DNA from 3 places in the Nocardia sp. 348MFTsu5.1 genome. Region 2 is predicted to be linked to each of the others. Evidence: riboswitches for the same ligand, from Rfam matches in the RefSeq annotation. Region 2 holds a riboswitch; each other region holds the start of a gene.

Region 1 (10,439 bases), on a different contig from region 2:
TGGTCTCCTCGGCATCGTCGGCTTCTTTGTCATCCCGGTTGTCGGACTCATCATCGGGTTCGTCCTGGGCGCATTCCTGGCCGAATGGTGGCGACTCAAGGATGTCCGCGGCGGCTGGAACGGCGCGGTCGCGGCCACCAAAGCGGCCGGATTGGCGATGATCATCGAACTCGCCGGCGCTCTGCTCGCAGCGTCGCTGTGGCTCGGTGCCGCGTTCGTGTTCTAGCATCTTCAGGTGGCCCGATAACGAAACGATAACGAGAGTCGTATAACGTTGTTCTCAGAAAGTTCTTGGCTAACGCTCAGGCGGTTGCCAACGATGAACATCGAAAGCCACCTGTACGTGGTCTACCCAAAGGAGTGAAGATGAAGCAGAAGTTGATCCGCGCTGCCGTCGCCGCAGCAGCGGCAGTTGGTATTGCCGCCGGCAGTGCCGTCGCCGTCGCACCGGTGCAGGCTGCCCCCGCGGGACCGGTCGATCTCGAACTGACCGGCGGCGTGTACTGCTCGTTCGGCAAGCCGGGCGACCCGTGGGTCAACTCCTGGTACATGGTCCGCTGGATGGAGGTCAGGGCTCATGGTGCTGACTTCCCCAACGTGACCCTGCACGAGTTCAACGGAGCTCCTGAGCAGTTCGCTCCCGTTCTCAAGAAGGATAAGACCCTTCGCATCGAGTCCAAGTGGTTCGGTTGCTTCCCGAGCTCGATCTCGGGCTACGCCATCTCCAGCAACATCGATCCGCTGCAGAACAACATCGGCTTCTGGGCCAACGTGGAGCGTCGCGACAACCCGCTGACCGTTCCGTCCGCACCAGCTGAATAGTCCGTCAGCACAAAGATCCGCTCCACCTGCACAGGTGGAGCGGATTTTTTGGTTCTATCGCCAAACCCTAAAACGAAATCCGCTCCACGTACTCGCATGTGCTCCTGTTGCGCCAGGAGCGTTCGCGAGTACGTGGAGCGGATTTTGGTTGGTGGGGGCCTCAGCCCTTTTCTACCTTGTGGGGTTCGGAGGCGGCGAGCATCTCGTCGCGTTCGACGACCTTGACGCGCTCGCGGCCTTCGGCGGCACCGAGTGCGCGTTCGTGCTCGTCGAGGCGGTACCAGCCGTCCCAGGTGGTGTAGGCGATGTTCTTGGCGTCGAGGTACTTGATGATGGCGTCCTCGCCCGCCTGGGCGGGTTCGAGGAGTTTGCCGGCGTGCATGTCATCGAGCAGGCAGTCGACGGTTTCGTTGGCATCGCCCTTGGTGTGACCGATGAGCCCGACGGGGCCGCGCTTGATCCAGCCGGTGGTGTACATACCGGTCATGTGTGAGCCCTGGTCGAAGATGCGACCGGACTCGTTGGGGATGACACCGGCCTGATCGTCGAACGGGACCTGCGGCACGTTGTCGGACAGGTAACCCACGGCCCGGTAGACCGCGCCCAGGTCCCAGTCGGTGAAGTTGCCGGTGCCCCTGACGTTGCCGGTGCCGTCGAGTTCGGTCCGCTCGGTCCGCAGACCGACGACCTTGCCGTCTTCGCCGAGGATTTCGGTGGGGGATTCGAAGAAGTGCAGGTACAGCTTGTGCGGGCGGCCCTTGGGGTCGCGGATCGCGTACTGCTCGATGATCGTGGCGACCTGGTCGGTGATCTTCGAGGACCGGCGCGCGACGGTGGAGCCCTCGTCGTAGTCGATGTCTTCGGGGTTGACGATCACGTCGATCGTCGGGGAGTGATCGAGTTCCTTGAGTTCGAGCGGGGTGAACTTGGCCTGGGCAGGTCCGCGGCGTCCGAAGACGTGGACTTCGACGGCCTTGTTGGCTTTGAGGCCGTCGTAGACGTTGGCGGGGATCTCGGTGGGCAGCAGTTCGTCGCCGGTCTTGGCGAGTACGCGTGCGACGTCGAGGGCGACGTTGCCGACGCCGATGACGGCGACCTTCTCCGCTTCCAGCGGCCAGGTGCGCGGGAAGTCGGGATGTCCGTCGTACCAGGCGACGAACTGTGCGGCACCGTAGGAGCCGTCGAGTTCGATGCCGGGCAGGTTCATCGCCCGGTCGTCGGTGGCGCCGGTGGAGAAGATCACGGCGTCGTACATCGACTGCAGATCCTCGAGAGCGATGTCGCTGCCGTAGTTGACGTTGCCGATCAACCGGATCTGGGGCTTGTCGAGGACCTTGTGCAGAGCGGTGATGATGCCCTTGATCCGCGGATGATCGGGGGCCACGCCGTACCGGATCAGGCCGAATGGGGCAGGCATCCGCTCGAACAGGTCGATCGAGACACCACGGTCTTTGGCTTTGTCCGACTTCATCAAGGCGTCGGCGGCATAGATGCCGGCGGGGCCGGCACCGATGATGGCCACGCGAAGCGGGCGGTTCTGATCGCTCATGAGTCGCAGTTGCTTTCTCGTGCGGATAGTTCAGGCGGGCGTCACTGACGCGACCTGGTGTGGCTACTTTCACCCCACGGTAGGCGCTGGACCTGGCCGGAACCAAAAATGGCTGTTTGGTGGGCGGTCAAGTAAGGATTGCCTGCCCAAATATCGAGTCCACCGTCTCACGCTGGTGGCAGGTCGGGCAAATACGGGCGATAAGCTCGCGGCCATGGTAGGTAGTGACTCCGGAGCCGGGCGCGAGCGGTCGGCTGGGGGCAAGAAGGCAGAAGCAGAAGTTTTCGACGATGAGCGACGCACCCTCTGGCCGTTTCTCGTGGCGGTCGCGATCATGGTCCTTGTCCTGGTCGCGATCGTTCTCATGCAGGTATTGCGGCCGGCGGAGGACCGTCTGACGGACCAGGCGCGGGTGACCCACGCCGTCAACGACTATTACACGGCGCAGAACGCGATCAACTACGCGAGCTACCGCGCCGTTTTCTGTTCCGCCGAACTCGATTCCGCCGACTTCCCGACCCAGGAGGAGTTCACCTCCGAGAACCGCGACGCGCGTGATGCCGACGGCAAGATCGAGGTGAGCAACATCTCGGAGACCGTCGTCAACGGCGATCGGGCCACTGCCAACGTTCACTGGTACCGGGAACACAAGAGCGAAACCAAGATCACCCCTATCGTTCTGGTCAACGAGAACGGCAATTGGAAGGTGTGCGCATGAGCTACGCAGGCGACCTGACCCCGCAAGAGGCCTGGAAGATCCTGACCGAGGATCCGACGTCGGTGCTGGTGGACTGTCGAACCCAGGCCGAGTGGAGCTACGTGGGCGTGCCGGACCTGTCCGGAGTCTCCAAGAAGACGGTCTTCATCGAGTGGGTCAGCTTCCCTGACGGTGCCCGCAATACTGACTTCGTCGGGCAGCTGCGCGAAGCGGGGGTCTCCGACGATCAGCAGGTGGTTTTTCTGTGTCGCTCGGGCCAGCGCTCGATCGGTGCCGCCGAGGCCGCGACCGCAGACGGGGTCGCCAAGGCATACAACGTTCTCGACGGATTCGAGGGTGCCATCGACCCCGCCGGACATCGCGGTGCGGTCGGATGGAAGGCAACCGGCCTGCCATGGCGCCAATCGTGACCACAATCACATTCACAATCAGGATCAACACCGCGCTATGGAGGATCAGTTGAACGCCAACCTGCCCGAGGGGCTTTCGCCCGACACCCTCGCCGTGCGTGGGGGACTCATGCGGTCCGGCTTCGAGGAGACCTCGGAAGCCATGTACCTGACCTCGGGGTACGTGTACTCGTCCGCGGCCGCCGCGGAGCGCGCGTTCACCGGCGAAGATGAACGATTCGTCTACTCCCGGTACGGCAACCCGACCGTCGCCATGTTCCAGGAGCGACTCCGTCAGCTCGAGGGCGCGGAGGCATGCTTTGCCACGGCCAGCGGTATGGCAGCGGTATTCGTGGCACTCGGGGCCCTGCTCAAGGCCGGTGACCGGCTCGTCGCCGCACGCAGCCTGTTCGGTTCGTGCTTTGTGGTGTGCAACGAGATCCTTCCGCGCTGGGGCGTCGAGACCGTCTTCGTCGACGGCGAAGACCTCGAGCAGTGGGAACAGGCACTGTCGAAGCCGACCGACGCGGTGTTCTTCGAGACCCCGTCCAACCCGATGCAGACCCTGGTCGACGTGGAGCGCGTCTGCGAACTCGCACACGCGGCCGGTGCGAAAGTGGTGCTGGACAACGTCTTTGCCACCCCGCTGCTCCAGAGTGGACTCGAACTCGGTGCCGATGTGATCGTGTACTCGGGCACCAAGCACATCGATGGACAGGGCCGTGTGATGGGCGGAGCGGTACTCGGTACCAAGGAGTACATCGACGGACCGGTGCAGACGCTGATGCGGCACACCGGGCCGGCGTTGAGTCCGTTCAACGCCTGGACGCTGCTCAAGGGCCTCGAGACGATGCGGCTGCGGGTGGACCATTCGACCGCCTCGGCTCTGCGCATCGCCGAGTTCCTGGAAGCCGATTCTCGGGTTGCCTCGGTGAGGTATTCGTTCCTGGAATCACATCCACAGCACGAACTTGCAAAGAAGCAGATGTCGGGCGCCGGCACCGTGGTGACGTTCGAACTCGCCGACAACGGTCCGGTATCCGGCAAGGCCCGCGCATTCGAATTGCTCGACGGACTGAAGATCGTCGACATCTCGAACAATCTCGGGGACTCGAAGTCGTTGATCACCCACCCGGCCACGACGACCCATCGCGCGATGGGGCCCGAAGGCCGGGCGGCGATCGGTTTGTCCGATTCGCTGGTGCGTCTGTCGGTGGGACTAGAAGGTGTCGACGATCTGTTGAAGGATTTGGATCAGGCCCTCTAACCGGGCATAGAAATGCCCGCCGAACGCTGGCCGGGCAGGAGAGATTGGAGCGCACATGCTTCACTCTCTCGCTGATTGGGTCATCTCGATCGTGCAGTCGACACCGCCCTGGGCGGTGTATCTCGTCGTGTTCGGGGTGGTCTACGGGGAGGCCGCGCTGCTCCTCGGGCTGGTGTTGCCCGGTGAGACCGTCATGCTGGCCGGTTCGGTGGCAGCGGCCATCGGCGACACCAACATCGGCTGGCTGATCGTCGGTGCCTGCGTTGCGGCGGTCATGGGGGACTCGACGGGCTACTGGTTCGGGCGCCGATCCGGTAGCCGCATCACCGGGTCCCGATTCGGTGGCTGGGTCGGGGAGGAACGCTGGGCACGCGCCGAGGCACTCATCCGCGACGGTGGGGTCGCCACGGTCGTCGGAGCGCGCTGGATCGGATACGTCCGCACGGTCACCCCGTTCGTGGCCGGGATGAGCCAGATGCCCACCCGCCAATATCTCTTCGCAAACGTCGTCGGCGGCGTTTTCTGGGTGATCGTCGTGTGTGTGACCGGTTATGCACTCGGTGAGACGGTCGGTGCGAATCTGCTGTTCTATCTGGCGCTCGCCGCCGGTGTCTCGCTGGCCGGCTACTTCGGCTTTCGGTGGTGGAGGAACCGGAACAGATCACAAAACACCGCTGCCAGCACGGATTAACATTCATGCCGCGTTTAAAAGGCTTGATAGTTGACATGGAAATCAGCGGCCCGGCAATGTGGTTGTAGGTGATGAGTGTCAGCGACAAGCCCCGGCTTGCTGACCGGCAACCCTCCTTTCGCGGCGGGGTGCTCCGGGTGACAACCTGGCCGCGGTCTGTTCGGACGGCGGCAAGCGCGGACTCCCCAGAGTCCTGTTCCGAAGGGATGGCGGGTGACAAGCACCTCCACCAGTGATTTCAGGGAAGAAATCGCGCGATTTGTGAAGGCCCGCCCGACCGACCGGGTTCTTTTCGCGGCCGATTACCCCGAGGCCGTCGCACTGGTCGCCGCCGCGGCGCCCGGCGAAATCCTGACCCTCGATCTGACTGCCGACCTCGCCACCACTGCAGCCCCTTCTCGCCGCGTGGTGCCCGCGCAGATCGATCTGACGACCACCCTGGCCGCCGTGGACAGCGAACTCGCACGCCGGCCGGCGGCCCTCGTGATCGTGCCTGCGGTGGCACCGGCCACCGGTGAGGTATTGCCGCTGCCTGCGTTGGCCGCGATCGCTCATCGTCGCGGTGCGCGCCTCCTGGTCGACGGCAGTGACATCGTCTCCCGGCGCGCAGTCAATCTCACCAGCCACGGCATCGACTACCTGGTGTTGTCCGGACCGTCCGCGGCCGGACCGGCCGTTGTCGTCGGTCGTTCCGACTGGCTCGCGGAAAGTGACGACGCCGCGCCCGAGATCAACATCGTCCTTCCACCCCGGCAGCTGGTCTCCGACCTCGGCTACGAATGGGTCGGGCTCCATGAGCAGGCCTGCTCCGACTGGCTCGATGCCGAGATCGATCGGCTTCCCGGAATCCGCCGGTTGCACCTGTGGACAGATGCCCGCGACCGAGTGGGCATCGCCTCGCTGGCCGTGTCGGGCCATCGCCGGCCCGTCGTCCTCCGCTGGGATGCCGGAACCGGCATCGACGAGCTCGCCAGGCAACTGAACTCACTCGCAGAGAACGTTTTTGAGCAGGAGAAGTCATGACCGAAAACCGACGCGCCCAAGCTCCCCGAACGCGTCCGGAGCTGCTGGTTGCCATTGACGGCGACGACCATCCGCTCGCCTGGAGTGGGCCCCGTCCGACCGAGGCACCGAGTTCGGTGGTCCGCCGGATCCGCCAGCCGGAACTGAGGGGTGGCATCAAGGAACGCGCTGCGCTGCGTGCCGGCTGGCAGGAACTGGGCGACGATCCCGCCGACCTGGTGGTGGCGTTGGAGATCGACGTGGTGATCGCCGACGATGCGGCCACCGCTCGCGCCGAGCTCCTGCGTCTGGGGGAGTCGCGGTTCGGTGACACCGTTCGCTATGTGGGCACTGCCAATGGCCTGCTCACGCTGATCCTCGACATCTACGCCGCAGAGGTCGCAGACGCGGTCATCCTGCGTCCCCTGGATCAGGGACAGGGCGCAGGCTCGGCCCAGCTCATCGCCGAGAAGGTGCTGCCCGGACTGCTCGAACGGGCCGCCGCAGCCTGATTCCCCCCGCCACGCCGCATCCGGGGCGTGGCAGGGGTGGGCGCATCAGCTCTCGCCGTTCTCCCAGCGATCGATGATCTCGGCCCGGGCGCTCTCGGTCAATGAACCGTAGAGCCGTAGCCGGGCCATGCCTCCGTCCGGGAAGATGTCGAGGCGCGCCTCGGTCATCGGCCGATCGGTCTCGACCAGGAACCGGTGGCGGGTGTCGGGCTGCAGTGGCGAGCGCCCCAAGACCTCGAACCATTCACCGTCGTCGCCGTCGCGGCCACGAATCATCGCTGACCCCGGCGCATTGCCGAGGAAGTAGCTGGTGTCGAGTTCGGCCAGGCCGATCGTCGACTCGCCGGCCAATTTCACCTGGACCCAGTCATTTCCGTCATCGCGGCGGCGGGAGGTCTCCCAGCCTTCGCCCATCGTGCGGGCCCGACCGGGCATCAGCAGATTGTTCGGCGAGCCGTAGAACATGTTGGAGCAAGCGGTGATCATGCCGCCGTTCTCGAGCGCGGCGAGGTCGAAGTGGCCGTACGACAAGAACTTCGGATCGGGGACGCCACGACCGTGCACCCGGAACCGGGCCACGCCACCATCGGGATGGATCGACAGCCGTACGTGGGTGAAACGTTCCTTGGAATCCACCCGGAACGGGTTGCGGGTATCACCGTTCACCGCGACGCGGTCGACGATCGTCTGCCACTTGGTGTCCTCGAGAAGCTCGTCCGTGGTCGGAATGCCTTCGACTGCAGCGGCTTCCACCGAGATGTACGGCGGATAGTTACCGACGAACCAGGAGGTGTCGACCACCACGCCGTAGATGACGCCGGGAACCCCGAGGCGGATGATCGCCTGGTCGACACCGGCTTCCCGTCGACGCCGGGTTTCCCAACCGTCGTAGATCTGGCCCTTGTGTCCGAACGTCGCCGGTTGATACTCGGCGTCGGGCGTCTTGATGAGGTTCTGGGACTCTGCGAAGAGGTCGTCGTTGGTCCAGAGGACCGCTCCGCCGAGAGCGCGTAGAGCAAGGTCGGGCATCGAAGTGAAATGGGGGCGCGAGTTCGGCGGCGATGGAGTCACGACTTCCTAGGCTAGTGGTCCGGCAGGCTGGGTGCGACTCGGCTGAACCGATCTTCCCGGCACCGATGTTGCATAAGCACTGTGGCGCGGGCCATACTTTCACGTGACAACTAGTTGCACACAGAAACTCGTTGAATTTGAGAAGGATTATGTCGCGAGACGATCAGATTGTGGACTTCATGGAGGTCCTTGCGAGGCAGTTGCGGATCCGTGAGCGGTTGGCGACCACCCGGTGGCGTACCGCCGACAAAGTCGTCGAAACGGCAGCGTATCACTGCTTGTTCCGCCTGAATGAGGCTCCGGCGCGCTCCGGCGAGCTCGCCGAGGCATTGTTCAGCGACCCTTCGACGATCAGCCGGCATGTCGCGCAACTGGTCAAGCTCGGATATGTCCGGCGCGAAGCCGACCCGAATGACGGCCGGGCGACGATCCTCGTGGTGACCGAATCCGGTGCGAAGCGGGTCGCCGAACTCAAGATCCGCCGCTCGGAGGAGTTGCAGAAGATGCTGTCGGACTGGGACGACGGCGACTTGGACACGTTGACCAGGCTGCTCGGGCGATACGTCGATGCCGCGGAGCGCAGCCTGATCGAGTACAACGCCATGCCCGCCGGCAGCGGCAAGGGCTGAGCTCTCCGAACGGCTGAGTCCCTGGAACGAAAAGGCCCGGCCTCGCAGATGCGGGCCGGGCCTTTCTCGCGAGGCTGATCAGCCCCGATTCCGTCCGCGTCAGTGCGGCTGTGCAGCGAGGCGGTCGATGGCCTCCTGTGCGACCTTCTCGGCGTCGGCCTTGCCGGTCCAGCCGCCGGCCTGGACCTCTTTGCCGGGCTCGAGGTCCTTGTAATGCTCGAAGAAGTGAGCAATCGCACCGAGTTCGAAGTCGGAGACGTCGCCGATGTCCTGGATGTGATCCCAGCGGACGTCGCCGGCGGGCACCGCGAGCAGCTTGTCGTCGCCACCGGCCTCATCGGTCATGCGGAACATGCCGATGATGCGGGCCCGGACGATCACGCCGGGGTACACCGACTCGGGGAGCAGGACCATGGCGTCCAAGGGGTCGCCGTCCTCGCCGAGGGTGTTGTCGATGTAGCCGTAGTCGGCGGGGTAACCCATCGATGTGTACAGGTACCGGTCGAGATAGATCTTGCCCGTCTCGTGGTCCACTTCGTACTTGTTGCGTTGTCCCTTGGGGATCTCAATCGTGACGTCGAAGTCCACGTTGTACTCCTCGTATGTTCTTGCCCACTGAATGTGTGCTGGCTAGCCGGTCAGCAAATCGACTCAACGATACTGTGGAGACCTGGGCCCGCCGCGAGCGGCAAGAACTTCGACCGGAGGTATTTGGTGCCAGGCAGTTCGCGAAGACGTAAAGGGCTTTTGTGGACGCTACTTCCCGTTGTTGTGCTGATCATCGTGGCAGCGATCGTGCTGGTCATCGCATTTCGTGTCGACGAGCGGGCCGACAGTGTCCCCGCGGGTGCCTCGGCGCAGCCGTCTCCGGTCTCGCTGGTCCCGCGGGTCAACCCGGTGGCCGCCGATGCGCCGATGCCGACGACGGCCGGGATCAGCGTGGGTCTGGCCGAGGCGCTGGCGAACCCGGGGCTGGGAGACCTGTCGGGCGAGGTCTCCGATGCGATCACCGGGCAGACGCTGTGGTCGCAGACCCCGAACCAGCAGATGGTGCCGGCGTCGACGATCAAGATCCTCACCGCTTCGGCCGCATTGCTTGCGCTGCCGCATGATCAGCGAATCACCACCACCGTGGTCGCCGGTAGCGGCGGGCAGGTGATCCTGGTGGGCGCCGGCGACCCGACGCTGTCCGTGCAGCCGGAAGGCGAGGAGACGTTCTTCACCGACGCTCCGCGGATCGCCGCGCTGGCCGATCAGATCAAGAAAGCGGGAATCGATGTCACCTCGGTGGCAGTCGACACCAGCGCCTTCACCGGCCCGACGATGGCGGCGAGCTGGGACCCGGTCGACATCGCCGGAGGCAACATCACGCCGATCGAAGCACTCATCGCCGATTCCGGGCGCGTGGAGCCATTGGAGATCGATTCGCCACGGACCGCGACACCGGCGTTGGCTGCCGGATCGGCCCTGGCCGCTGCACTCGGCGTCGACAACCCGGTGAGCTCGGGAACCGCACCGGCCGGCGCCCCGGTGATCGCCTCCGTGACATCGACGCCGCTGCTGACCAGACTCGGAGACATGATGCGCGCCAGCGACAACGTGCTCGCCGAGACCGTGTCCATCGAGATCGCCAAGGCCATCGGCGGCCGGCCCTCACTGGCCGGAGGCATCGATGCGGTCCGAAAGACCCTGAGCGACAACGGGTTCAACCTGAATGGCGCGGTGTTCGAGGATGTCAGCGGTCTGTCCGAGGGCAATCGGGTCTCGGCCGGATTGCTCGACAAGGTGC
Region 2 (10,439 bases):
AGCAAGGGCCAGAGCGCCCAGGTGGCCGGCTCGCGTGGTTTGCCCTTCGTGGCCAACTATCACGTGACCCCGTCGACCACTCTCGAAGCGGTGCAGGCCTATCGGGAGGCTTTTGTTCCGTCCGCCACGCTCGCCGAACCGCACGTGGTGGTGTCTGCCGACGTGGTGGTCGCCGACGATGACGCGACCGCGAAAGAACTCGCGTCGTCATTTCCGCAGTGGGTGTACAGCATTCGCAGTGGGCACGGCGCCATCGCCTATCCGGACCCCGCGACGGTGGCCCCACTGTCGGACGAACAATTCGCTCTCGTCGCCGATCGTGTCGAGACGCAGTTCGTCGGTGGCCCGGAGACCGTGGTCGCGCGACTCGAAGCGCTGCAAAAGCTCACTGCCGCAGACGGACTGGTGATCACCTCGGTCACCCATCGTCATGAGGACCGACTCCGATCGCATGAACTGCTCGCCAAGGCGTGGGGCCTGTAATCGCTCCTCGTTCCACTTTCATCTGAAGACAGGACCAACGACATGCCAGTAGAATTCCTGGGCATCGCGGGCACGAACGACGCCACCGAGATCCGGCCACGCACCACCGCCAGCTCCTTCGACAAGGAGTACACGCTCAAACTTGCTCGCGCACACGAAGATTTCGGCTGGGACCGGATCCTTTTCGCCTACGGCTCCGGGGCCCCCGAACCGGCAGCTGCCGCGTCGTACATCGTCAGCCACCTCGATCGCATCCAGATCCTGCTGGCGCATCGCCCGAATGTCTCGTATCCGACGTTTGCCGCCAAGACCTTCGCCACGCTCGACCAGATCTCGGGCGGAAGGGTCACGGTGCACTTCATCACCGGCGGCAACGACGCCGAGCAGCAGCGCGAGGGCGACTTCCTGACGAAGGACGAACGGTACGACCGGACCAGGGAGTACATCCAGATCGTCAAGAAGGCCTGGACCAGCCGGGAACCGTTCTCTCACAACGGCACCCATTACCAGTTCAACGACTTCGTCTCCGACATCTTCCCGGTCGCACAGCCCCGGCCCAACATCTCCTTCGGTGGTTCGTCTGAGGCGGCCTATGCCGTCGGTGGCGCCGAAGCCGACATCTATGCGCTGTGGGGTGAGCCGCTCGAGAACACCGCGGAGCAGATCGCCTCGATCACCGCCGCGGCGAAGGCTGCCGGTAAGCCGCGACCGCGTCTGCAGGTCGCCTTCCGGCCCATCATCGCCCCCACCGACGAATTGGCCTGGCGCAAAGCAGAATCCATCGTCGAACAGATCAAGGGCCGCGTTGCAGGCAATCCCGTCTTCTCGCGCATGCTGTCGCTGACGGCACCGCAGAACGCCGGTTCGCAGCGTCTGCTGGCCATCGCAGATTCGGTGGATCGCTTCGGCAAGGCGGGCTGGACGGCCACGTCCAAGGCGACGGGTGGAGGCGGCAATTCCAACGCACTCGTGGGGTCACCCGAGACCGTCGCCGAGGCCCTCCTCGAGTACTACGACCTCGGAATCGACATCCTGTCGGCCCGCGGCTACGACCTGCTCGACGACGCCATCGATTTCGGCCGGTATGTCATCCCGATCGTTCGTGAGGAAGTCGCCAAGCGCGACAAGAAGATCCAGGGTGTGGCATGAGCGGGTTTGTCCTCGGTATCGAGGTAGACGGCGACGGCTACCACCCGGCAGCATGGCGCCGGGCGCACCACACACAGGCTCAGTTGCTCACCGGAGCCCGCAGCCGGACCGTGGTCGCGGCGGCGGAGAACGCCAGCTTCACCTTTGCCTCCTTCGATGATTCACCCATCGGACCGGCGGATGGTCCGGACATCGCCGGCCGGATCGACGCGGTCAACCGCGCCGCGTTCGTGGCCGGCACCACGAGCACAATCGGTCTCGTGCCGGTGATCTCGACAACCTTCGCCGAACCGTTCCACACCTCCTCGCAGCTCGCGACGCTCGATTACGCGTCGCGTGGTCGCGCCGGCTGGATCACGGCGAGAAGTCCGGAACCCGAGGCTGCCGCCGCCTTCGGTGTGCCGGTGCCGTCAGAGTCGAAATATGCAGCAGATCAGCGTGATTCGGTCCGGGTGGCGCAGGCTCTGTGGGACTCCTGGGACGACGACGCCGTGATACGTGATCATGCGACCGGACGGTTCCTCGACCGCACCAAACTCCACTACGTCGACTTCGAAGGGGAGAACTTCTCGGTCAAGGGCCCATCGATTGTTCCCCGGCCACCACAGGGCCGGGTTGTGGTCTTCGGTCGCCCCGGTGAGGTGCCTGCCGACCTGATCGACGTGGCCATCGTCTCGGGCACGTCGCCGGCCGAGATCCGGGCCGCCGTCGAAGATGCCCGAACAGCCGGCGCCGCGAGGGTGATCGTCGACGTGTACGTCGCGATCGACCTCGACACCGCGACCGCCGCACAGCGGATCGCCGACCTCGATGCCCACACGCCGCACGACCTCCCCGCCGGAAGCTTCGGTTTCAGCGGAACGCCGACGGAACTGGTCGCTGCGCTGACCTCGCTCGCCGATGTCGCCGACGGAGCCCGGATCCATCCGCTGGTCCTCGACGAGGACCTGCGTACCCTTACGCGCTCGGTGCTGCCGCCCCTCATCGAGAGCGGCGTCGTGTCGCGCCCTCTGATCGGGGCCACCCTGCGCGATCACCTCGGACTCGACCGTCCGGCAAACCTGTTGGGAGCGCAATGACCAGGAGTTCTTCGAACGATTACGCCCGCCCGGACGCCAACGTCCACTTCGGGGTGTTCTTCCAGGGCGTGAACCACAACACGATCTGGTCCGATCCGGCGAGCGCATCGCAGATCGATTTCGAGACCTTCCGACGCGTGGCGCTGACAGCCGAACGTGGACTGTTCGACGCGTTCTTCCTCGGTGAAGGCCTGCGATTGCGTGAGCAGCAGGGCAAGATCCTCGATCTCGACATCGCCGGACGTCCCGACGCGATCACGCAACTTGCTGCGCTCGCCGGCATCACCAGCAAGATCGGTCTGGTTGCCACCCAGAACTCGACATACAACGAACCCGCCGACCTTGCGCGTCGTCTCTCGGGTCTGGACCTGTTGTCCGGTGGACGGGCCGGCTGGAACGTCGTCACCACCGACAACGCCTGGACCGGTGAGAACTTCCGGCGCGGCGGTTTCCTCGACCACGCGCTGCGCTACCAGCGCGCCGGCGAGTTCATCGACACGGCCCGGGCGATCTGGGACGGATGGTCCGACGACGCGATCGCCGATGCCGACTCGGCGCGATGGTCACGTGAGGGCGCGATCAACCATGTCTCCCAGTCGAGTTCGCAGTTCGACATCTCCTTGAGGCCCACGCTTCCGCGGAGTCGGCAAGGCCACCCGGTGCTGTTCCAGGCCGGCGACTCCTCGCAGGGTCGTGACTTCGGTGCGAACTATGCCGACGTGATCTTCTCCGCGCACGGTAGCGATTTCGACGACGCGCTCGCCTTTGCCACCGACATGCGAAGCCGGCTGCGTGCAGCCGGCCGAGCGGCGGGGGAGCTGCGGATCCTTCCCGGCAGCGAGGTCGTGCTCGCGGAGAAGGAGTCGGAGGTCGAGGACAAGCTTCGCTGGGTCCGTGAGGGCCAGTACAGCGGCGCCACCGCTTTGTCCCTGGTGGAGCAGGTGTGGGGTCGTGATCTCTCGCACCTGGACCCCGACGGACCACTGCCGACGGACGACCCGGTGGCCGCGCCGATCTCGGTCACCCGCGGTGCTGCACGCGACGGCAAGGACCCGCACGCGATCGCTGCGCAGTGGCGGGCGCTCGCCGAGGCAAAGAACCTGTCGATCCGGCAACTGGCGATCGAGACCTCGGCCCGCAGTGGCTGGATCGGAACACCCGCCCAGGTGGCCGAACGACTCATCCATTTCGTGCGCAGCGGTGCCATCGACGGGCTCAACATCTCGCCGTACATCGTCCCGGGTGGTCTCGATGACATCGTCGATCTCCTGATCCCCGAGCTGCAGGAACGCGGGGCCTACCGGACCCGCTACACCGGCAGCACACTGCGCGAACACCTGGAGCTGCCGCCGGTGCGATCGAGACATCACAGCGTCGGCGCCGACGCTGAGGCGGGCTAGTTTTAACTCGTCTGATTTTTACCGAAGACGCTGGTACGCAACGGTTTATCGCTGTCGATGAATTGACAGTTGGTTGCGGGCCCGCCGTAGACTCACGACCATCCAGAGCGGCCGAGAGACCTGGCTTCAGGACGCCGCAGCAACCCGCCTCAGCGGCGGGTGCTACCGCCAGGATCAATGGAGGAAACGAATGAAGGCACGTATGTCCCGCCCGCTACTCGCCGTGGTCGGCGCCACACTGATGTCAGCCTCGCTGCTCAGTGCCTGTGGCTCCGATGCATCGGGCACCGATGGCGACGCCGGTCCCGCACAGCCGGGCGGCACGTTGCGGTACGGGCTGTCCCAGGCTCCGACTTGCTCGGATCCGACGCAGGGCGGCAGCAACCAGACGATCTACGTCACCCGCCAGGTGGTGGATTCGCTGACCGACCAGAATCCGGAGACGGGCGAGATCACCCCCTGGCTGGCGCAGAGCTGGGACATCAGCCCCGACGCCAAGTCGTTCACCTTCCACCTCAAGGATGGCGTCACCTTCAGTGACGGCACCCCGGTGACGGCTGATTCGGTCAAGAAGAACTTCGACGCCATCATCGCCCTCGGTGCGGCCAAGGCCGCTCTGGCGGGTAGCTATCTCTCCGGCTACACCGGTACGACCGTCGTCGACCCGCTGACCGCTCAGGTGGACTTCAGCTCACCCAACGCCCAGTTCCTGCAGGCGACGTCGACCTCGCAGCTGGGTCTGCAGGCCGACGCCACCGTCGCGAAGACCGCTGAGGAGCGCTGCACCGGTACCAACATCGGCAGTGGACCGTTCACGTACGCGGATTGGCAGCAGGACCGGTCGGTCTCCCTGGCCAAGCGGGTCGGCTACAACTGGAGCTCTCCCGTCTTCAGTCACACCGGCGACGCGTACCTCGACCGCATCGACTTCACGGTTATCCCCGAATCGGGTGTGCGCACCGGATCGTTGGCTTCCGATCAGCTCGACGCGGTCAGTGACGCGCTGCCCCAGGATGCCCCGCAGATCGAGGCGGCCGGCGGCCAGATCCTCACCACGCCGAACCCGGGGGTGACCTTCGGATTCCAGCCGAACGTCACCCGCGGTGTCCTGACGGACCCCGCGGTGCGGCAGGCGATCATTCCGGCGATCAATCGGCAAGAGCTCATCGACACCGTGCTGAACTCCGACTTCAAGGTTGCAACCAGCGCGCTCGCGGCAAACACCCCCGGGTACAAGGATCTTTCTTCTGACGTGACGTTCGATCAGGAGAAGGCGAAGTCCATCCTCGATGCCGCAGGTTGGGTCGAAGGCAGTGACGGCATCCGTGAGAAGGACGGCCAGAAGCTCTCGTTCACCCTCACCTTCAGCGCCGTCTTCGCCGGTAACCAGGCGATCCTCGAACTGGTCCAGCAGCAGCTCAAGGCCGTCGGTATCGATCTGAAACTCGGACTCGTCTCCACTCCGGAGTTCACAGCCCTGCAGGGCAGTGGCGACTACGACGCGGTGTACTACAACGCAACGCGCGCCGATGGTGACATCCTGCGCACCAGCTTCGGACTCACCGGCCGCAACCTGAACCATCGCGGCCCGATCCCCGCACTCGACGATGCATTGACCGGCCAGCTGGCCGCGACCGATAAGGCCCAGCGTGATGCATTGCTGGCCACCGCCCAGGAGCAGATCATCTCGAACGGTCTGTGGCTCCCGACCGTCGAGTTGTCACAGGTCATCGGCGCGGCCACGCATACCCAGGACGTGAAGTTCGATGCATCCGCGAGACTGGCGTTCTACGACACCTGGATCTCCGGGAACTGATCATGTACCGGTATGTCGGATTGAGGGTGCTGCAGGCGATCGGCGTTCTCTGGGCGTCGTTCACCATCGCCTTCGGGATCCTGTTCATCCTGCCGTCTGACCCGGTCAGCATTGCGGTGCAGGGTAATTCGGCATCGCCGGTGGATCAGCAAGCCGTAGCGGACCTGCAGGCCCGCTACGGCTTGGACCAGTCGCTTCTGTCGCAGTATTGGACCTCCCTGTCTCACGCCGTCCGTGGCGACTTCGGTACCTCGATCTCGACGGGGCAGCCGGTGACCACCGCGATCGCGGACGCGCTGCCGAGCACGCTGCAGTTGGCGGTCGGAGCATTGGTGCTCGCCGTGCTGTTCGGTTCGCTCATCGCGTTCGCGACCACCTACAGCCGGGCGCAGTGGCTGCGCACCGCGTTGCAGGCGCTGCCACCACTCGGTGTCGCGATTCCGACTTTTTGGGTCGGTCTGATGCTGTTGCAGGTGTTTTCGTTCAACCTGCACATTTTTCCGGCATTCGGCGACAAGGGCTTCTCCAGCCTGGTGCTGCCGGCGCTCACGCTGGCGATCCCCACCGGCGCGGTGCTCGCGCAGGTGCTGGCGTCGAGTATGGGTACCACCTGGCGGCAACCCTATGTCGAAACAGCTCAGGCCAAGGGAGCCAGCAGGTTTCGGGTCGTGACGCACCATGTCGTGCGGCTGGCCAGCATTCCGGCGCTGACCATCGCGGGTGTGCTCATCGGAAATCTACTGGCCGGCGCGGTTGTCGTGGAGACGGTCTTCTCCCGGGCGGGCGTCGGTCGGCTCACGCAGACATCGGTGATGGCCCAAGACATTCCGGTGGTGCTGGGCATCGTCGTGATGTCGACGCTCGTGTTCGTCCTGGTGAACCTCATCGTCGACCTGCTGTATCCGCTCATCGATCCGCGGATCGTCGGGAACACCCGGAAGAAGAAGTCCCCGGAACCGGAAAAGACGGCCGCGGGCCGAACCGATGTGGAGGCCGCACATGTCTGACCTCATACTCGCCGAGAACGAGATCCGCGACGCCGAAGCCGCGCCAACGAGTCTCGAGATCGAACAGCATCCGGCGCCGCGCCGGTTCGGTATCCGTGCCGTCCTGAAGAATGCGGTGCTGGCACTGTCGGTCATCGTGGTGCTCCTCGTGATCGGCTTCGCGCTGTTCCCCTCGGTCTTCGCCAGTGGCGACCCGCTGAAGGGTGTACCGGCCGACAAGTTCCAGGCACCGAGCCTTCAGCACTGGTTCGGTACCGACAACATCGGCCGCGACGTCTACACCCGAGTGGTACACGGGTCCGGACTGTCTTTGACCGCAACACTGGTGGCGGTAGGTATCGCTCTGGTCGTCGGTACCCTGGTGGGTCTGGTCTCGGGAGCCATCGGCGGCATCCTCGACGCCGGATTGATGAGGCTCGTCGATGTCATGCTGTCGATCCCGGCACTGCTGCTGTCGCTGGCCCTGGTGACCGCACTCGGCTTCGGGACGATCAACGTCGCCATCGCCGTCGGCATTGCAATGGTCGCGGGCTTTGCCCGGGTGACGCGCTCGGAAGTTCTGCGGGTCCGTCGGGCCACCTATGTCGAGGCCGCCTTTGCCTCCGGCGTCCGCTGGCCCACCGTCCTGTTCCGGCACATCCTGCGCAACTCGTACGCGCCGGTCATCTCGCTGGCGGCAGTCGAGTTCGGTATGGCGATCCTGGCGGTGTCCGCCCTGAGCTTCCTCGGATTCGGTGCGGTACCGCCGACGCCGGAATGGGGATCGCTGATCGCCGAGGGCCGTAACTACCTCGCCGTCGCCTGGTGGATGACCACACTGCCCGGTCTCGTGATCATTGCGGTGGTGCTCTCCGCTCACCGCATCGGACATCAACTGAATCGGGATGGACACTGATGACCGATCCGCAACCTCTGCTCAGGCTCTCCGGTCTGCGCGTCCAATACGGTTCCGGCCCCGATGTCGTCACCGCCGTCGATGGGATCGACCTCGATGTCGCGCGCGGCGAAGTCGTTGCGATCGTGGGCGAGTCGGGATCCGGCAAGTCGACGACCGCGCAGGCCGTCATCGGCCTGCTGTCGGGTACGGGCAAGATCACCTCCGGCACGGTCACATTCAACGGTGACCGCATCGACAACGCGAGCGACCGGGCACTGGAAAAGATCCGCGGTGCGCACATCGGTTTGGTGCCGCAGGATCCCACCACCTCGCTGAATCCGGTGACGCGGATCGGCGAACAGGTCGGTGAGGTGTTGCGCATCCATGGGCGGGCGAACCGCCGCACCGCCGCAGTGGAGGCGCTGCGAATCCTGACCGAGGCGGGTCTCGATCATCCGGAGCTGCGCGTCAAGCAGTATCCACAAGATCTCTCCGGTGGGCAGCGGCAACGGGTTCTGATCGGGATTGCGCTGGCCTGCGAGCCGGAACTTATCATCGCGGATGAACCGACCAGCGCCCTCGACGTGACCGTGCAGCGCCGCATCCTCGACCATCTCGACGAACGGATTGCCGCGACCGGCGCCGCCGTCCTGCTCATCACGCACGATCTCGGTGTCGCGGCCGACCGCGCCGATCGCATCGTGGTCATGAGTGAAGGCCGCATCGTGGAAACCGGTACGGCCCATCAGGTTCTGACCAATCCGCAGCACGAGTACACACAAAAGCTCCTCGCTGCCGCCCCGAGCATGACCGCAGTATCCGGTGTGACCACACGCAAACCTCGCACGGCGGCCGAAGGCCCTGCGCTGCTGTCGGTGCGCAACCTGACCAAGACCTTCCGGATCGGGCGTGGCGCCGCGTTGACCGCGGTCAACGACGTGACGTTCGATGTGCCTCGAGGACAGACATTTTCACTTGTCGGCGAATCCGGTTCGGGCAAATCGACCACTGCCAGGATCGCTGCCCGCCTCGAGACCGCATCGTCGGGTGTCGTTGAATTCGACGGTGCGCCGATCACCGCGCTGCGCGGCAAGGACTTACGCCAGCTGCGCCGCCGGGTCCAGCTCGTCCACCAGAATCCCTATGCGTCACTCGATCCCAAGCTGACGATCGACAAGATCGTCGGCGAGCCGCTACAGGCGTTCGGAGTCGGCACCTCGGGTGAGCGCCGCGAAAAGGTGCGCGAGCTGCTCGATCAGGTGGCACTCGGAGACAAGTACCTGTCCCGGCATCCGGCCCAGCTGTCCGGTGGGCAGCGGCAGCGCGTCGCGATCGCGAGAGCGCTGGCGCTGAATCCGCAATTGGTGGTCCTCGATGAGCCGGTGTCGGCGCTTGACGTCTCGGTGCAGGCGCAGATACTCGACCTGTTGGCGCGGTTGCAGCGAGACTACGACCTGAGTTACCTGTTCATCTCTCACGACCTCGCCGTCGTCCGCCAGATCAGCGATGGGGTAGCTGTCATGCGTCGTGGCCAGATCGTCGAAACCGGGCCGATTGCAGACGTTTTCGACAATCCCCAACACGAATACACACGGGAACTGCTCGATGCGATTCCGGGTAAGAAAGTCGCCCTGCGGTGACGTCGGTCCCGCCCAGGTTTCACTGGTTCCTGCCCACCGGCGGTGACGACGAGAAACTCGGCGCGAGCTCGCATGGTGTGTCGATCGCCGGCGGTTACGCGCGCGATGCTGCAGCCGCCGACGGTCATCGTGACGCATCGCTGGAGTATCTGACCGAGCTGGCCCGGACCGTCGATGAACTCGGCTTCGATGCGGTGCTGACCCCGACGGGCGGTCACTGCGAAGACGCGTGGCTCGTCACCTCGGCCTTGATTCCGGCGACCCGGCGGCTGAAGTTCCTGGTCGCGTTCCGGCCCGGAGCGGTGGCGCCGGTCTTGGCAGCACAGATGGTCAGCACGTTTCATCGGCTGTCGGGAGGCCGCATCCTGCTCAATGTGGTTGTGGGCGGCGATGATACCGAACAGCGCGCCTTCGGTGACACGCTCGGCAAGGACGAGCGCTATGCCCGGGCCGATCAGTTCCTGCAGATCGCCAGGGACGTCGGTCAGGGCAAACCGGTGCACGTCGACGGTCCGTACTACACGGTCGACCGCCTTCAGTCATCCGGATTTGCCGGTCACCCGAATGTCCCACTGCCCGACGTCTACCTGGGCGGATCCTCCGACGCCGCAATCGGTGTCGCGGCCCGGCAGGCCGACGTCTTCCTCACCTGGGGCGAGCCCCCGGCGGCCGTCGGGGAGAAGCTCGCGCGGGTGCGGCAGGAGGCGGCAGCGGTCGGGCGCACCATCCGCGGGGGAATCCGGCTGCATGTGATCGCCCGGGACACGGCGGCGCAGGCCTGGCAGGCCGCCGAGGAGCTCATCGCCGATGTCGACCAGGACACCATCGCCACTCGCCAAAAGCAGCTCGCCGCAATCGGATCCGAGGGCCAGCGCCGGATGCTCGCTCTGCACGGCGGTGACCGCGACAATCTTGTGGTCGGGCCCAACCTGTGGGCCGGCATCGGTCTGATCCGTGGCGGCGCCGGAACAGCGCTCGTCGGTAGCCA
Region 3 (10,439 bases), on a different contig from region 2:
TCGGCCAGGGTCACGTTGTCGCCCAGCAGGAATCGGCTGTCGGCCAATCGGCTGTCGAGTTCGGAGTACGCCCCGAACACCGTGGTTGCCGCTTCTTCGGCGGCCGGACCGGTGCCGGTGGCGACGTTGGCGGTGCTGTTGACGGTGGCACGCAACCACGCCTCCAGCTCGTCGATCTGCGCACGCAGGTTCTCCGGGTAGAGGTCGAACTCGCTGGTGACCTGACCTCGGAACTGCGTCGCGAGATCGGCGTCGAGCGTGTCGAACGTGTTGCTCACCACCTGCTTGGTGGTGCGGTCCCACAGGGTCGGAACCGAAACGTGGCCGTCGAAGCCGGGTTCGGTCGCGTTGTAGGCATCGCGCAGCAGCGTGAAGCCGTTGACCGGGTCGGGGCCGGTACTTTCACGGAAGCCCCAGCCGCGGGCGTCGCGACCACCGGCGACGTAGCTGACACTCACCAGATCGGACAGGCCCGCCAATTCGATCACGAGCGTGACGCGCTGCGCCCAGGGGCAGAACCACCCGGAATAGACGTGATAGCGCCCGGATTCGGCCGGATAGGGCGTGGAACCGTCATCGCTGATGCGACCCGTGAATCGGTACACGGGGCGGGTGTCGTCCGGCGCGCGAGTGATCGTGTACTCGCCGTAGGTTTCGGTATCGACTGGACTGGCGTAGTTCGACATGTTCAAACAACCTTCTCTGCGGAGTGGGAACGGAACGAAAACAGTGCGGGCGCGTCCTTGTCGACGGTGAGGTCGGCGAGGAGGCGGCCGATGGCCGGGACGAACTTGAAGCCGTGCCCGGAGAATCCGGCCGCGACAACAACCGGACCGGACCGGTCGATGACAAAGTTGGAGTCGGGTGTGGTGGCGTACGTGCAGCTGATCGGGGTCAGAGCGTCGGCGTCCACGCCCGGCACCCAGCGCCGGACGTAGTCCTGTAGGGCCGCGAGTTGCCGTGGTTCGGCCGTGAAATCGCGGCGATCGGGGTCGACAATTGGACCGGTTCCGTGGAAGCCGACCTTGACACCTTCGGCACCTGAGGACAATCCGTACACGCCACCGAACTCGGGTGCATCGGGTCCATCCGGATCGTGCAGGATTCCGAAGCTGGGCCAACTGGCGTCCGGATCGCGCGGTACAAAGTGTGCGGGCTGCTCCTGGGTGACGGTGATCGCGGGCAGTGGCGCGATGCCGGTCAACAGCTTTGATGCCCATGCGCCGGCCGCGACGACCACCCGGCGAGCCACATACTCGTGATCGTCGGTGCGGACGAAGACCGAATTGTCGTCCCTGACGTCGATGGATATCACCCGCGATTCGTGTCGGACTTCTGCTCCACCAGCGGCCGCGCTGCGCTGCAGTGCGTGCACGGCATCGTCGGCATGCAGTCGACCGCTGTTGGGGTAGTACAACGCGCGGCCGGCGAAGGTGATTCCGGGCCAACGCTGCGCGGCCTCGGCGGCATCGAGCCACTGATGGGGGAGCCCCAGTTCGGCGAGGGTGCCGGCGATGCCGGCGAGGTGAGTGGCCGCGCCCTGGTCGACGCCGCCGGTGACCGTGAGCAGGTCAGACCCCGACTCGTGCTCGAGTTCCGTCCAGAGCCTTTCGGCCTCGCGGGCCAACTCGACGTAGGTGCGGTCCGCGTACGACGTACGGAAGATCCGCGAAGCGCCGTGCGATGCCCCGTTTGTGTGGCCCGGTGAAAAGCGTTCCAGCAGAACGGTCTCCACGCCACGGCGGGCAAGTTGCCAGGCTGCGGCCGAACCCATCGCACCGCCACCGACCACCACGGTGTCGACACGTGTCGCGCTCATGCGGATCGGCCTGCTCTCTTGTTCGTGCGGCGCTTCGAGGAAGCCGCCGCTTGGAGTTCGAAACGTCGACGAGTGGCCGACCGAGAAATACGAGCGGCCGGGGAGAGGGCATGCTCGGGCTCTGAACTTCAACTGTTGACAGAACGATACTCACGGGTCGGCTTAAAGCCGATGACTGAGTGGGGTTTCGATCACCGGGAAGTTAATTGATTCGTATCTGGACTTGAGCCGGGAAAGTCTGTTAGCGTCAGCGTCGGTCATGAGTGCCAGCGCATAGCCCCGGCTTGCTGGTCAGCAACCCTCCTTCGCGGCGGGGTGCTCCGGGTGAGGACCTGGCCTGTTCGATCCCGAGCAGGCAAGCGCGGACCCCACACGTCCGAGTTGTCGAACTGCCGTATCGGCAGGTTCGTTCCTCAGTGCGTGCGGTATCCCTGACACCGGAAGAGGTGTGAGATATGAGCACTACAACACTTGATCATTCCGTCAAAGCCCTTGCTGCGATTGAGGGTTCGGACACACAGGCACCGCTGAGGGACGGCTCGACCACTCGATACGTCAACTTCGACTACGCGGCGAGTGCGCCGGCATTGTGCAGCGTCGTCGAGAGGATCTCGCAGCTGCTGCAGACCTATTCGAGCGTCCACCGGGGTGCCGGATACGCATCCCAGGTGACCACCAAGGCCTACGAAACCGCCCGAGGGCAGGTTGCGGACTTTGTTGGTGCCGGCAACGAGCACTGTCTGATCTTCACGCGGAACACCACCGACTCCCTGAACCTGCTGGCTCGTTGTGTGCCGGGAAAGGTGGTGGTGCTCGACCTGGAGCACCACTCAAACCTGTTGCCGTGGAATGACGTTCATGTCGTCCGTGGCGCGAATACGTTGGCCGCGACGATCAGTCGGGTGGAGACCGCGCTCAAAGACACCCGCGCAGTCCTGCTCGCGGTCACCGGCGCGTCCAACGTCACCGGTGAGATCTTGCCGATCGGTGAGCTGGCGGAGATCGCGCACCGCCACGGTGCCCGGATCGCAGTCGACGGTGCGCAATTGGTTCCGCACCGCCGGGTCGACATCACCGCCACCGGAATCGACTACCTCGCATTCTCGGGGCACAAGACCTACGCACCATTCGGGTCCGGAGTACTTGTCGGACTTCGGGATTGGCTGGATGCGGCAGATCCGTACCTGGCCGGTGGCGGTGCGGTGCTCAACGTGACCGCTGACGACGTGAAGTGGGCGCCCGCGCCGGCCCGCCATGAAGGCGGCTCGCCCAACGTCCTGGGAGCGGCAGCGCTTGCCGCCGCGTGCGTCGAAATCGAGTCCCTCGGGGATGCTGTGGTTTCCCATGAGGCAACGCTCACAGAGCAATTGCGCGATGGACTGTCCGAGATCCCCGGCGTGCACACGCTGAAGATCTTCGCCGACAGCACCGATGCCGTCGGCGTGGTCAGCTTTGTTGTCGACGGTCATCAGGCCGCCGAGGTCGCGGCCCACCTGTCGGCGGAATACGGCATCGGTGTGCGCGACGGGCGATTCTGCGCGCACCCGCTCCTGGACCGGCTGGGCCACGGATCAGGTGCTGTGCGGGCAAGTCTGGGCCTCGGCTCGAGTTCTGCCGACGTGGACCTTCTCCTGGCGGCCCTTCGCGCTCTGTGACTATCTGAGCGGCACACCCAGCGCCATGAGGGCGGTGTCGTCTTCCAGTCCGGCGCCGAAACTGTCGAGCAACGCGTTAAAATCCTTGACGATCTGCTCGGCGGAGGTCGGCGCGTGCGCCGCCGCGAACTCGAGCAGTGCGCCGTTGTCGTCGTACCTCTCCGGGCCTGGTCCGATCCTCGCCTCGGTCAGTCCGTCGGTGTAGAGCAAGAGCGTGTCACCGGGTGCCAGGTGAACGTGTGTCGAGACGAACTTGGGATCGTGGAGGATACCGACGAGTTGCCCGCCCTCGGTACTCAGATATTGGGCTTCGCCGGCGGCGGTGAGCAACAGGGCCGGCGGATGTCCTCCGCTCGCGAGTTCGACATCGAATCCGTTGTCGCGGCGGGTGAGCACACCGAATATCACTGTGCAGAAACGCGGGTCGTCCTCGTGGTGATTCTCGTGCAGCACGGTGTGCAGGTTGTGCAGAACAGCAATCGGATCGTCGTTGTACACGGCGGCGGCGCGCAGCGTGTAGCGGGTCAGCGAGGTCACCGCTGCTGCACTGGCTCCTTTTCCACACACGTCACCGAGGAAGAAACCGGACTTGCGATCCGACAGGGCGAACATGTCGTAGAAATCGCCGCCGACGTCATAAATTGATGCCGCGTGATAGTAGGCCGCTGCGTCCATGCCTTCCGGAGGCAGGAGCGAGGGCGGGAGCAGTGAGCGCTGCAGGGTCGTGGCGAGCACCTCCACTCGCGCACGTTCCTGTTCGGCGTGACGACGTGCCTCGAGCAACTGTTTCTCGTACTCGCGCCGGTCACGTGCATCCTGAACCGTGATGCGGATGAGCGCGGCGGTTCCGTCCGCACCGGCCTTCACGTTCGCGGTGACGAAAACCGGTAGCCGGCGACCGTCTGCCGCGACGAGATCGACGGTGATTCCGCTCAGTACGCCCTCGAGCTGTACCAGTGGCGCGAAGTGGGTTTCGTAGTGAATCCGGCCACCGGCGGTGAGCAGATCGGTGACAGGTCTGCCCAGCAGGGACTGTCGGTCATACCCCAGCCACGTCGTGAGGGTGGTGTTGATCTTCGCGATGCGCCCGTCCGGCCATGTCGAGAAATAGCCGCACGGTGCATTCTCGTACAGGTCTTCCAGACTTTCGTCGAGTACGTTCTGCGATGAGATGTCGCTGTGCGACTTGCTCATCGAAGTCGGTCGACGAAGGCAACGATGGCATCTGTGGTTGGCTCGGGGTGGCTGAGCTGGGGGCAGTGACCACCGGCGTCGAGCGTGACGAGTTCGCTGCCGGCGATCTGTTCATGTACGTAGGCGCCGACATGGCGCGGGGCCAGGGAGTCGCGTGCGCACTCGATCACGAGGGTGGGCACCGTGACGCGCGCAAGGTCGGACCGGTTGTCGGACAAGAACGTGGCGCGGGCGAACGCGAGCGCTCTCGCTGGGTCCGTCCGGCAGAAGGCGTCGGTCAACTCGCCGCCGAGTTCTGGTCGGTCGGGGTTGCCCACGATGTTCGGCGCCATCGCCGCCGACCACCCGAGATAGTTGCTCTCCAGGGATTCGACGAGTTCATCGATGTCGGCGCGCGTGAATCCGCCCTTGTAACCATCGGACTCATCGTCGAGGTAACGCGGCGACGGGGTCAGCAACACCAGTTCGGCGAACCGGCTGGGATCCTCGGCGACGGCGAGCACACCGATCATCGCCGCGACGGAGTGGCCAACGAACACCACGTCATGCAGATCCAGTTCCGCCACGATGTCCAGGACGTCCTGCGCATATGCATCGAGGGTCGAATAGCGCTCGGCATCCCACGCGGCGGGGTCCGAGGCACCGGCACCGACATGATCGAACAGAACCACCTGGTGGTCCGACACCAACCGCTCGGTCACCCGACGCCACATACTTTGATCGCATCCGAAACCATGGGCCAGCATGATCGTCGGGCCGTCCTCGCGGCCGACGACCTTCACATTGTTCTTCGCACGGGTATCCACGTGTTTCATTCTCGCACTTCTGCGAATTCGGTGGATTTTGGTGAACAAAACCCCAGGTGGGGTCCACCAGAAGCCACCATCATCGGGATACCGGGTATTGCCGCCTCAGAAATCGAGTAGTCCGCTACTCGTGCCCGACCGTGGTCGGTGGTCGTAATTTTGAAGATGCGAACCGCTGACAATCGATGGGGCATCTATGGCTAAGGCGAGTGCGATCGCGACCTGGGTCTGCGAATCCGGTCCGAGGACTGTTGACGAGCTGTTCTCCGGGGTGAGCCTCGGACGTGCCCGGCTGGTCCAGGACGGCGTCGTTGAACCGTTGACTCCGGGATCGTCCATCACCCTCATCGCGGGCATCGCTGTCACGGTGGTGGCCGAGGTCAAGTCGGTCTTCCCGGTCACCGATGTGGTCGGGCAGGTCGTGCGCGGGTTCGACGAGCTGTCTGCTGACGTCGTCCCGGCCGTGGTCACCGATGGGTTCTGTGACGCGATTTCGGCGGAGCGCGGGGGACTGCTCGAGCTGGCTGTCGATGGTGCCCACATCCACGGAGACGTGTCGCTGGTACTTCAGATCGGTCTGATGAGATCCAGGATGACCGACGAAATTCGGTTTCAGATCCAGGCCGCCGCGTCCGAGGATCGCGACGACGCGGGCCGCCTTCTCTCGTGAGCTCATCAGGGTTCTGAATCAGCCTGCATCGCTCGCAACACCGACAACATCTCCGCGCGACTGTTCGCGCCGATCCGGCGTCGAATGCGGGCGACGTGATGCTCGACGGTCTTGGCGGAGATGAACAGCCGGTCGCCGATGTCCTTGTAGGTGATGCCGAGCAACAGCAATGACACGACCTCACGTTCACGCTCGCTCAGCTGTGCCGCCGGAGATTGCGGTGCCGGCGCATCGCTGGTCTCGGTGACGGGGTTCTGGTGCGTCCGCAGGGATCGGGCCAACTGCAGCATCGTCGAGGCCACCCGGGAGTCCGACGAGTAGAGGGCTGCCTGGCTGGCCAGGCGCGACCCGTCCCAGCTGTGACCGACGTCGGCGAGCCCGCGGGCGGCCGTCTCGACATCGGCCGGATCGATGTTCCCGCCGAGCATGTGGATCCAGACCCGTCCGGCACGTGCCAGCGTGGCCGCATAGGGACTGGTCCGGGCGGCCTCGGCGAGCGCTTGCGCATGCGGAACCAGTTCGGACGGAGAGTCGCCGGCGATCGCGGCATGCACGCCGTACCAGTGCATCGATGCCGACCACGATGGTGGATTGCCGAGGTTCGACAACAGCTCCTGCAACTGTTCGAGGGTCGGAGCCAACTCGTCGAGAACCTGCAGACGTGCGGCGGCCACCCATATTTCGCCGATCGGCAAGAGGCCGCACAGATCCACCGAGTACTCGCTCAGCGGTTCTTGCACGGCTTCCCAGGCGCTGCGCAACTCGCCGAAATCGCCGGACCGCCGGGCCAGTGCCACCCGGAGTCCGCCTCGACTGAGCTGATCGCGAAGATGCATCGTGGATTGTCCCAGCCGGTCCAGCTGCGCTGATGCTGCCGCCACGTCACCCTCGAACAGGGTCACCCACGCGAGCAGGAGCTGATGCCGGACCCGATGCAGCGGCGGGATGTCGTCAACCGAATGTTGCGCCAGAACCGCACGCGCCTTCGGCAACTTACCCAGGTGGATGGCCAAGGTGGCGGCCATCGCGGCGGACCTGTCCGGAGTGGTCGTCGCGGCCGTTCCCCGTTCGAGCGCGGACGCGCGCATCAACGTGTTGAGGGCATTCGACGCCGGCGCGTCGATGGACTCCACCAATCCCTCGAGGACGAGTCGATCAACGGCGGCGCGGGTGTGTGGTGGGTTCTGTGCCGGAGCCCCTGAATCTTCGAGCGCCTTGCGCCCCGCAGCGGTGTTGCCGATCGACACGTGCACCGCCGCCGCCATCACGTCGTCGACGCCGGAGGTGTGAGCCAGCCAGCAATACAGTTCGGATGCGCGCCTTGCATTTCCGCGAATTGCCGAGGCGGACGCGACAATTCTGACCGCGAGTGGACGGGTGCCGTCTGACAGGTTGTCCCACAGGGAATCCACGGTGCGCGTCGCCCCGGTGAGATCGCCTGCGCAGGCCCGGGATTCAGCGGCGAGTAGCCGGGTCCGGACGGTCTCGCTGCTGATCCGGGCCGCGGCATCATAGAACGCCGTTGCCTGTGTCGGCTTGGCCCCCGCGGCCGCATCGAGCAATGTGGGAACCAGCTGCGGGTCGGCGATCCCATGAGAGGCCAACTGCAGCGCCAGAGGTCCGGACAGCGGCCCCTGCTCCAGTCTGTTTGCAAGCAACGAACTCTCGATCTCATACCGCCGTTGATGCCCGATGACACCGACCGCGGCCGAATACACCCGCTCACTCCATTCGGCCGGGCCATCGATCAGTCCGGTACACCGTGCGGAATCGATCAGCTGCTCGGCCTCGGAGGGTGATGCTCCCAGCACCGAGATGAGCTCGGCCGTACCGATGGCGATGCGCAGGCTGCACAGCAGGACGGTGGCGACCTCGGATTCATCGAGTGCGTACAAGCGCTCACGCATGGCCCGTTCGACTGCTTTTGCCACCGTCTTGGGGCTGCCGCCGGCGCTGCCGTGGATTGCTGCGATCGCCGCGTCGACGAATCCCCGGTTTCCGCCGGTCAATGCCTGGATGTGATCGATCAGCGTGGACGGTGCGGTCGATCCGGTCGTATCGGTCAACCGGGCTGATATCTCTTCCCGGGTCAGGGGTTCCAGATGAACCGGTGCGGCATCGCGCTGCAGTGTCGCCAGCGTCCGGGTCAGTGCGAGCTTTCGGTGGCGGGGTTCGCAGGCGAACACAACGGTGTGGTTTCCCGCGGCGGCGATGGTCGCGACCGTGTCCAGTTTGTCGTCCGGCAACAGATGCCCGTCATCGATGACAACCGCGTCGTAGTCCTTCAGGCCGGCATCGACATGGGTTGCGACCCGCATGCCCAATTCGTCGAGAGCGAGCCGAACCGAGTGCACCGCAGCGGTTTTACCGGTGCCCGCGTCTCCCACGAGTGCCTGGCACCGGTGCTGCTCCGGGTTGGCCTTCGTCGCGGAGAGGAAGCCGCGAAGCTGCCGCGGCAGCCGCCCGATCGATGGATCGGGCGGGCGTCCGCTGTTCGGTGTCAACGACATCGAGCTACGTCGGGAGGGGTTCCACGGGGGTCTCCACCTCCGGAGACACTACCGGGCTCGAGGACTCGGATTCGCTGGACGGTGTATCCGATGTGGTGACCTGCGGTTCAAAGGTCTCTTCGGGAACGAACGTCTCTTCGGGGACCACGACTTCCTCTTGCGTTGTTTCCTCGGTTGTCTCCGGGGTTGTCGTGATCGACACCGACACCGACGGCGCAGGTGCCTCGGGCGTTCCGGAATCGTTGTTGGTCAGTGCATATGCGGTCCCGGCAGCGGCCGCGAGCACGCAGGCGGCCGCCACGCCGATGAGCAACAGCCGTCGCCCGTGACGGCGGTCCGAGTCTTCGGCGGTTTCCGCGTGGTGGTCGTTGAATGTCAATGCGGGCCGCGGCTGCGCCGGCGGTGGGGTCTTGTTGTCGTTCTTGATCGGGACCAGGTTGGGGTCCGTGTTGGCCGGATCGGGTCTGGCGCCGGCCGATTGGGTGGCGGGAGGCCGGGTGCCCGCCGGAAACGCCTCCGTCGGCGGGGGCTGACGGGTTCCGTTTGCCGGTTGTGGCGCCGTATGGGGCCCACTGTTCGCCTGCCGTGGAACGGGGAACGCCACGGCCCGCGGTACCCGGGTGGGTCCGGAATCGGTGGCCGCCCTGGGCACGGATGCGGCGGCGATCCGCGCCGCACCCGCGGCAATCGTGAGATGGGGGTTGGTGTCGATGCTCACCGGGAGGTGTAGATCTCCGGAAAGGCGTTGTGTCAGTAGAGGTATCGCGGCACTTCCGCCGAACGCGAACACGCCGCCGAGCTTGTCGGCTGCGACCGCTTCCCGGTCGAGTAGTTCCCGCAGGGCATCAACCGTTCGACCGAGCGGTTCGGCCGCGATGTCCTCGAACTCGGCCCGGGTGATCCGGACGTCACCGCCGAACATCGGCAGATCGACCGCGATGGTGGCGGCGGTCTCCGACGAGAGTTGCTCTTTGGCTGCCACACACTGGGCACGCAGTTTCGACAACGCGCCCAACAGATTCGGATCAGGGTTGGACAACTGGTGCGGGTCCTCGACAACGAGTCCGAGCACATGGCGCATCAGTGCGTGATCGAAGTCGACCCCGGCGGGTTCGTCGACGCGGAGCGGTTCTCCGATCAACTGGGCCTTGCCGGCATCTGCGAGTGCCACCGATGTGCCGGTTGCACCGGCATCCACCAGCGCGACGATCCCACCGGACGGAAAGTCGGGGTGATTGCGGATCTGCGCGAGTGCGGCGGCCATGCCCGAGTGGAGTTGCACCGTGGCGGGCAACCCGGCGGCGGGCAACGCACCATGGAGATCGGAGATCGCATTGATCGGCCAGTAGGACGGGTAAGCGATGACGATCGGCGGAGGTTGGTGAGACTGCCCGAGGAGACCGCGGATGACACTCTTGACGGCCGCTGCGGTGAGCATCTCGGCGCGATGGGTGTTGCCGTCCGGGGACGTGATCGGCACCGGATCGCCGACGCGCTCGACAAAACCGGACACCGTCACACCGTCACCGCGGACCCGGGGATTCTCTGACGCGGTCCCGCATTCGATGGGACGATCAGGCGAGAGTGTCAGGACCGGGGTTCGGATGACCGGTGGGGCAAAATCTGTGGGAATCGTTGTGGCAGTGAGACGCTGCGAGCCGATCGCCACTCCAATCGCGGTGGGATGCATGGCCTTTCCTTTCGGTCGTTCATCCATCATCGCAGGCGGCCCCATCCGGGGATAGAGCATTCGGCCGGGAGAAAAATGCTTTGGGAGATATCCCC

What was found. Region 2 has a riboswitch for S-adenosylmethionine ahead of H290_RS0119910 (ABC transporter substrate-binding protein). Riboswitches for the same ligand answer to the same signal wherever they lie in the genome.
Region 1: it holds a riboswitch for S-adenosylmethionine, as region 2 does, so the genes downstream of both, H290_RS0106780 (aminotransferase class V-fold PLP-dependent enzyme) here and H290_RS0119910 (ABC transporter substrate-binding protein) in region 2, are expected to answer to the same signal.
Region 3: it holds a riboswitch for S-adenosylmethionine, as region 2 does, so the genes downstream of both, H290_RS0102815 (aminotransferase class V-fold PLP-dependent enzyme) here and H290_RS0119910 (ABC transporter substrate-binding protein) in region 2, are expected to answer to the same signal.

What each region holds. Positions count from the first base shown of each region.
Region 1 is NZ_KB911511.1:74,543-84,981, reverse strand. Features, by position in the region: gene H290_RS0106815 (DUF456 domain-containing protein) at 1-226, shown strand, start outside; gene H290_RS0106810 (hypothetical protein) at 367-822, shown strand; gene H290_RS0106805 (FAD-dependent oxidoreductase) at 983-2,371, opposite strand; gene H290_RS27990 (DUF4878 domain-containing protein) at 2,586-3,089, shown strand; gene H290_RS0106795 (rhodanese-like domain-containing protein) at 3,086-3,499, shown strand; gene H290_RS0106790 (O-succinylhomoserine sulfhydrylase) at 3,537-4,745, shown strand; gene H290_RS0106785 (DedA family protein) at 4,801-5,436, shown strand; SAM riboswitch class IV at 5,504-5,619, shown strand; gene H290_RS0106780 (aminotransferase class V-fold PLP-dependent enzyme) at 5,650-6,459, shown strand; gene H290_RS0106775 (hypothetical protein) at 6,456-6,950, shown strand; gene alc (allantoicase) at 6,996-8,021, opposite strand; gene H290_RS0106765 (MarR family winged helix-turn-helix transcriptional regulator) at 8,171-8,650, shown strand; gene H290_RS0106760 (inorganic diphosphatase) at 8,750-9,238, opposite strand; gene dacB (D-alanyl-D-alanine carboxypeptidase/D-alanyl-D-alanine-endopeptidase) at 9,428-10,439, shown strand, end outside.
Region 2 is NZ_KB911519.1:108,607-119,045, reverse strand. Features, by position in the region: gene H290_RS0119930 (LLM class flavin-dependent oxidoreductase) at 1-483, shown strand, start outside; gene H290_RS0119925 (LLM class flavin-dependent oxidoreductase) at 526-1,632, shown strand; gene H290_RS0119920 (LLM class flavin-dependent oxidoreductase) at 1,629-2,711, shown strand; gene H290_RS0119915 (NtaA/DmoA family FMN-dependent monooxygenase) at 2,708-4,111, shown strand; SAM riboswitch class I at 4,207-4,295, shown strand; gene H290_RS0119910 (ABC transporter substrate-binding protein) at 4,314-5,927, shown strand; gene H290_RS0119905 (ABC transporter permease) at 5,930-6,934, shown strand; gene H290_RS0119900 (ABC transporter permease) at 6,927-7,829, shown strand; gene H290_RS0119895 (ABC transporter ATP-binding protein) at 7,829-9,451, shown strand; gene H290_RS0119890 (LLM class flavin-dependent oxidoreductase) at 9,448-10,439, shown strand, end outside.
Region 3 is NZ_KB911509.1:587,256-597,694, reverse strand. Features, by position in the region: gene H290_RS0102825 (glutathione S-transferase C-terminal domain-containing protein) at 1-686, opposite strand, end outside; gene solA (N-methyl-L-tryptophan oxidase) at 689-1,819, opposite strand; SAM riboswitch class IV at 2,075-2,187, shown strand; gene H290_RS0102815 (aminotransferase class V-fold PLP-dependent enzyme) at 2,275-3,474, shown strand; gene H290_RS0102810 (SpoIIE family protein phosphatase) at 3,475-4,668, opposite strand; gene H290_RS0102805 (alpha/beta fold hydrolase) at 4,665-5,474, opposite strand; gene H290_RS30065 (hypothetical protein) at 5,671-6,144, shown strand; gene H290_RS27650 (helix-turn-helix transcriptional regulator) at 6,150-8,654, opposite strand; gene H290_RS0102790 (Hsp70 family protein) at 8,659-10,344, opposite strand.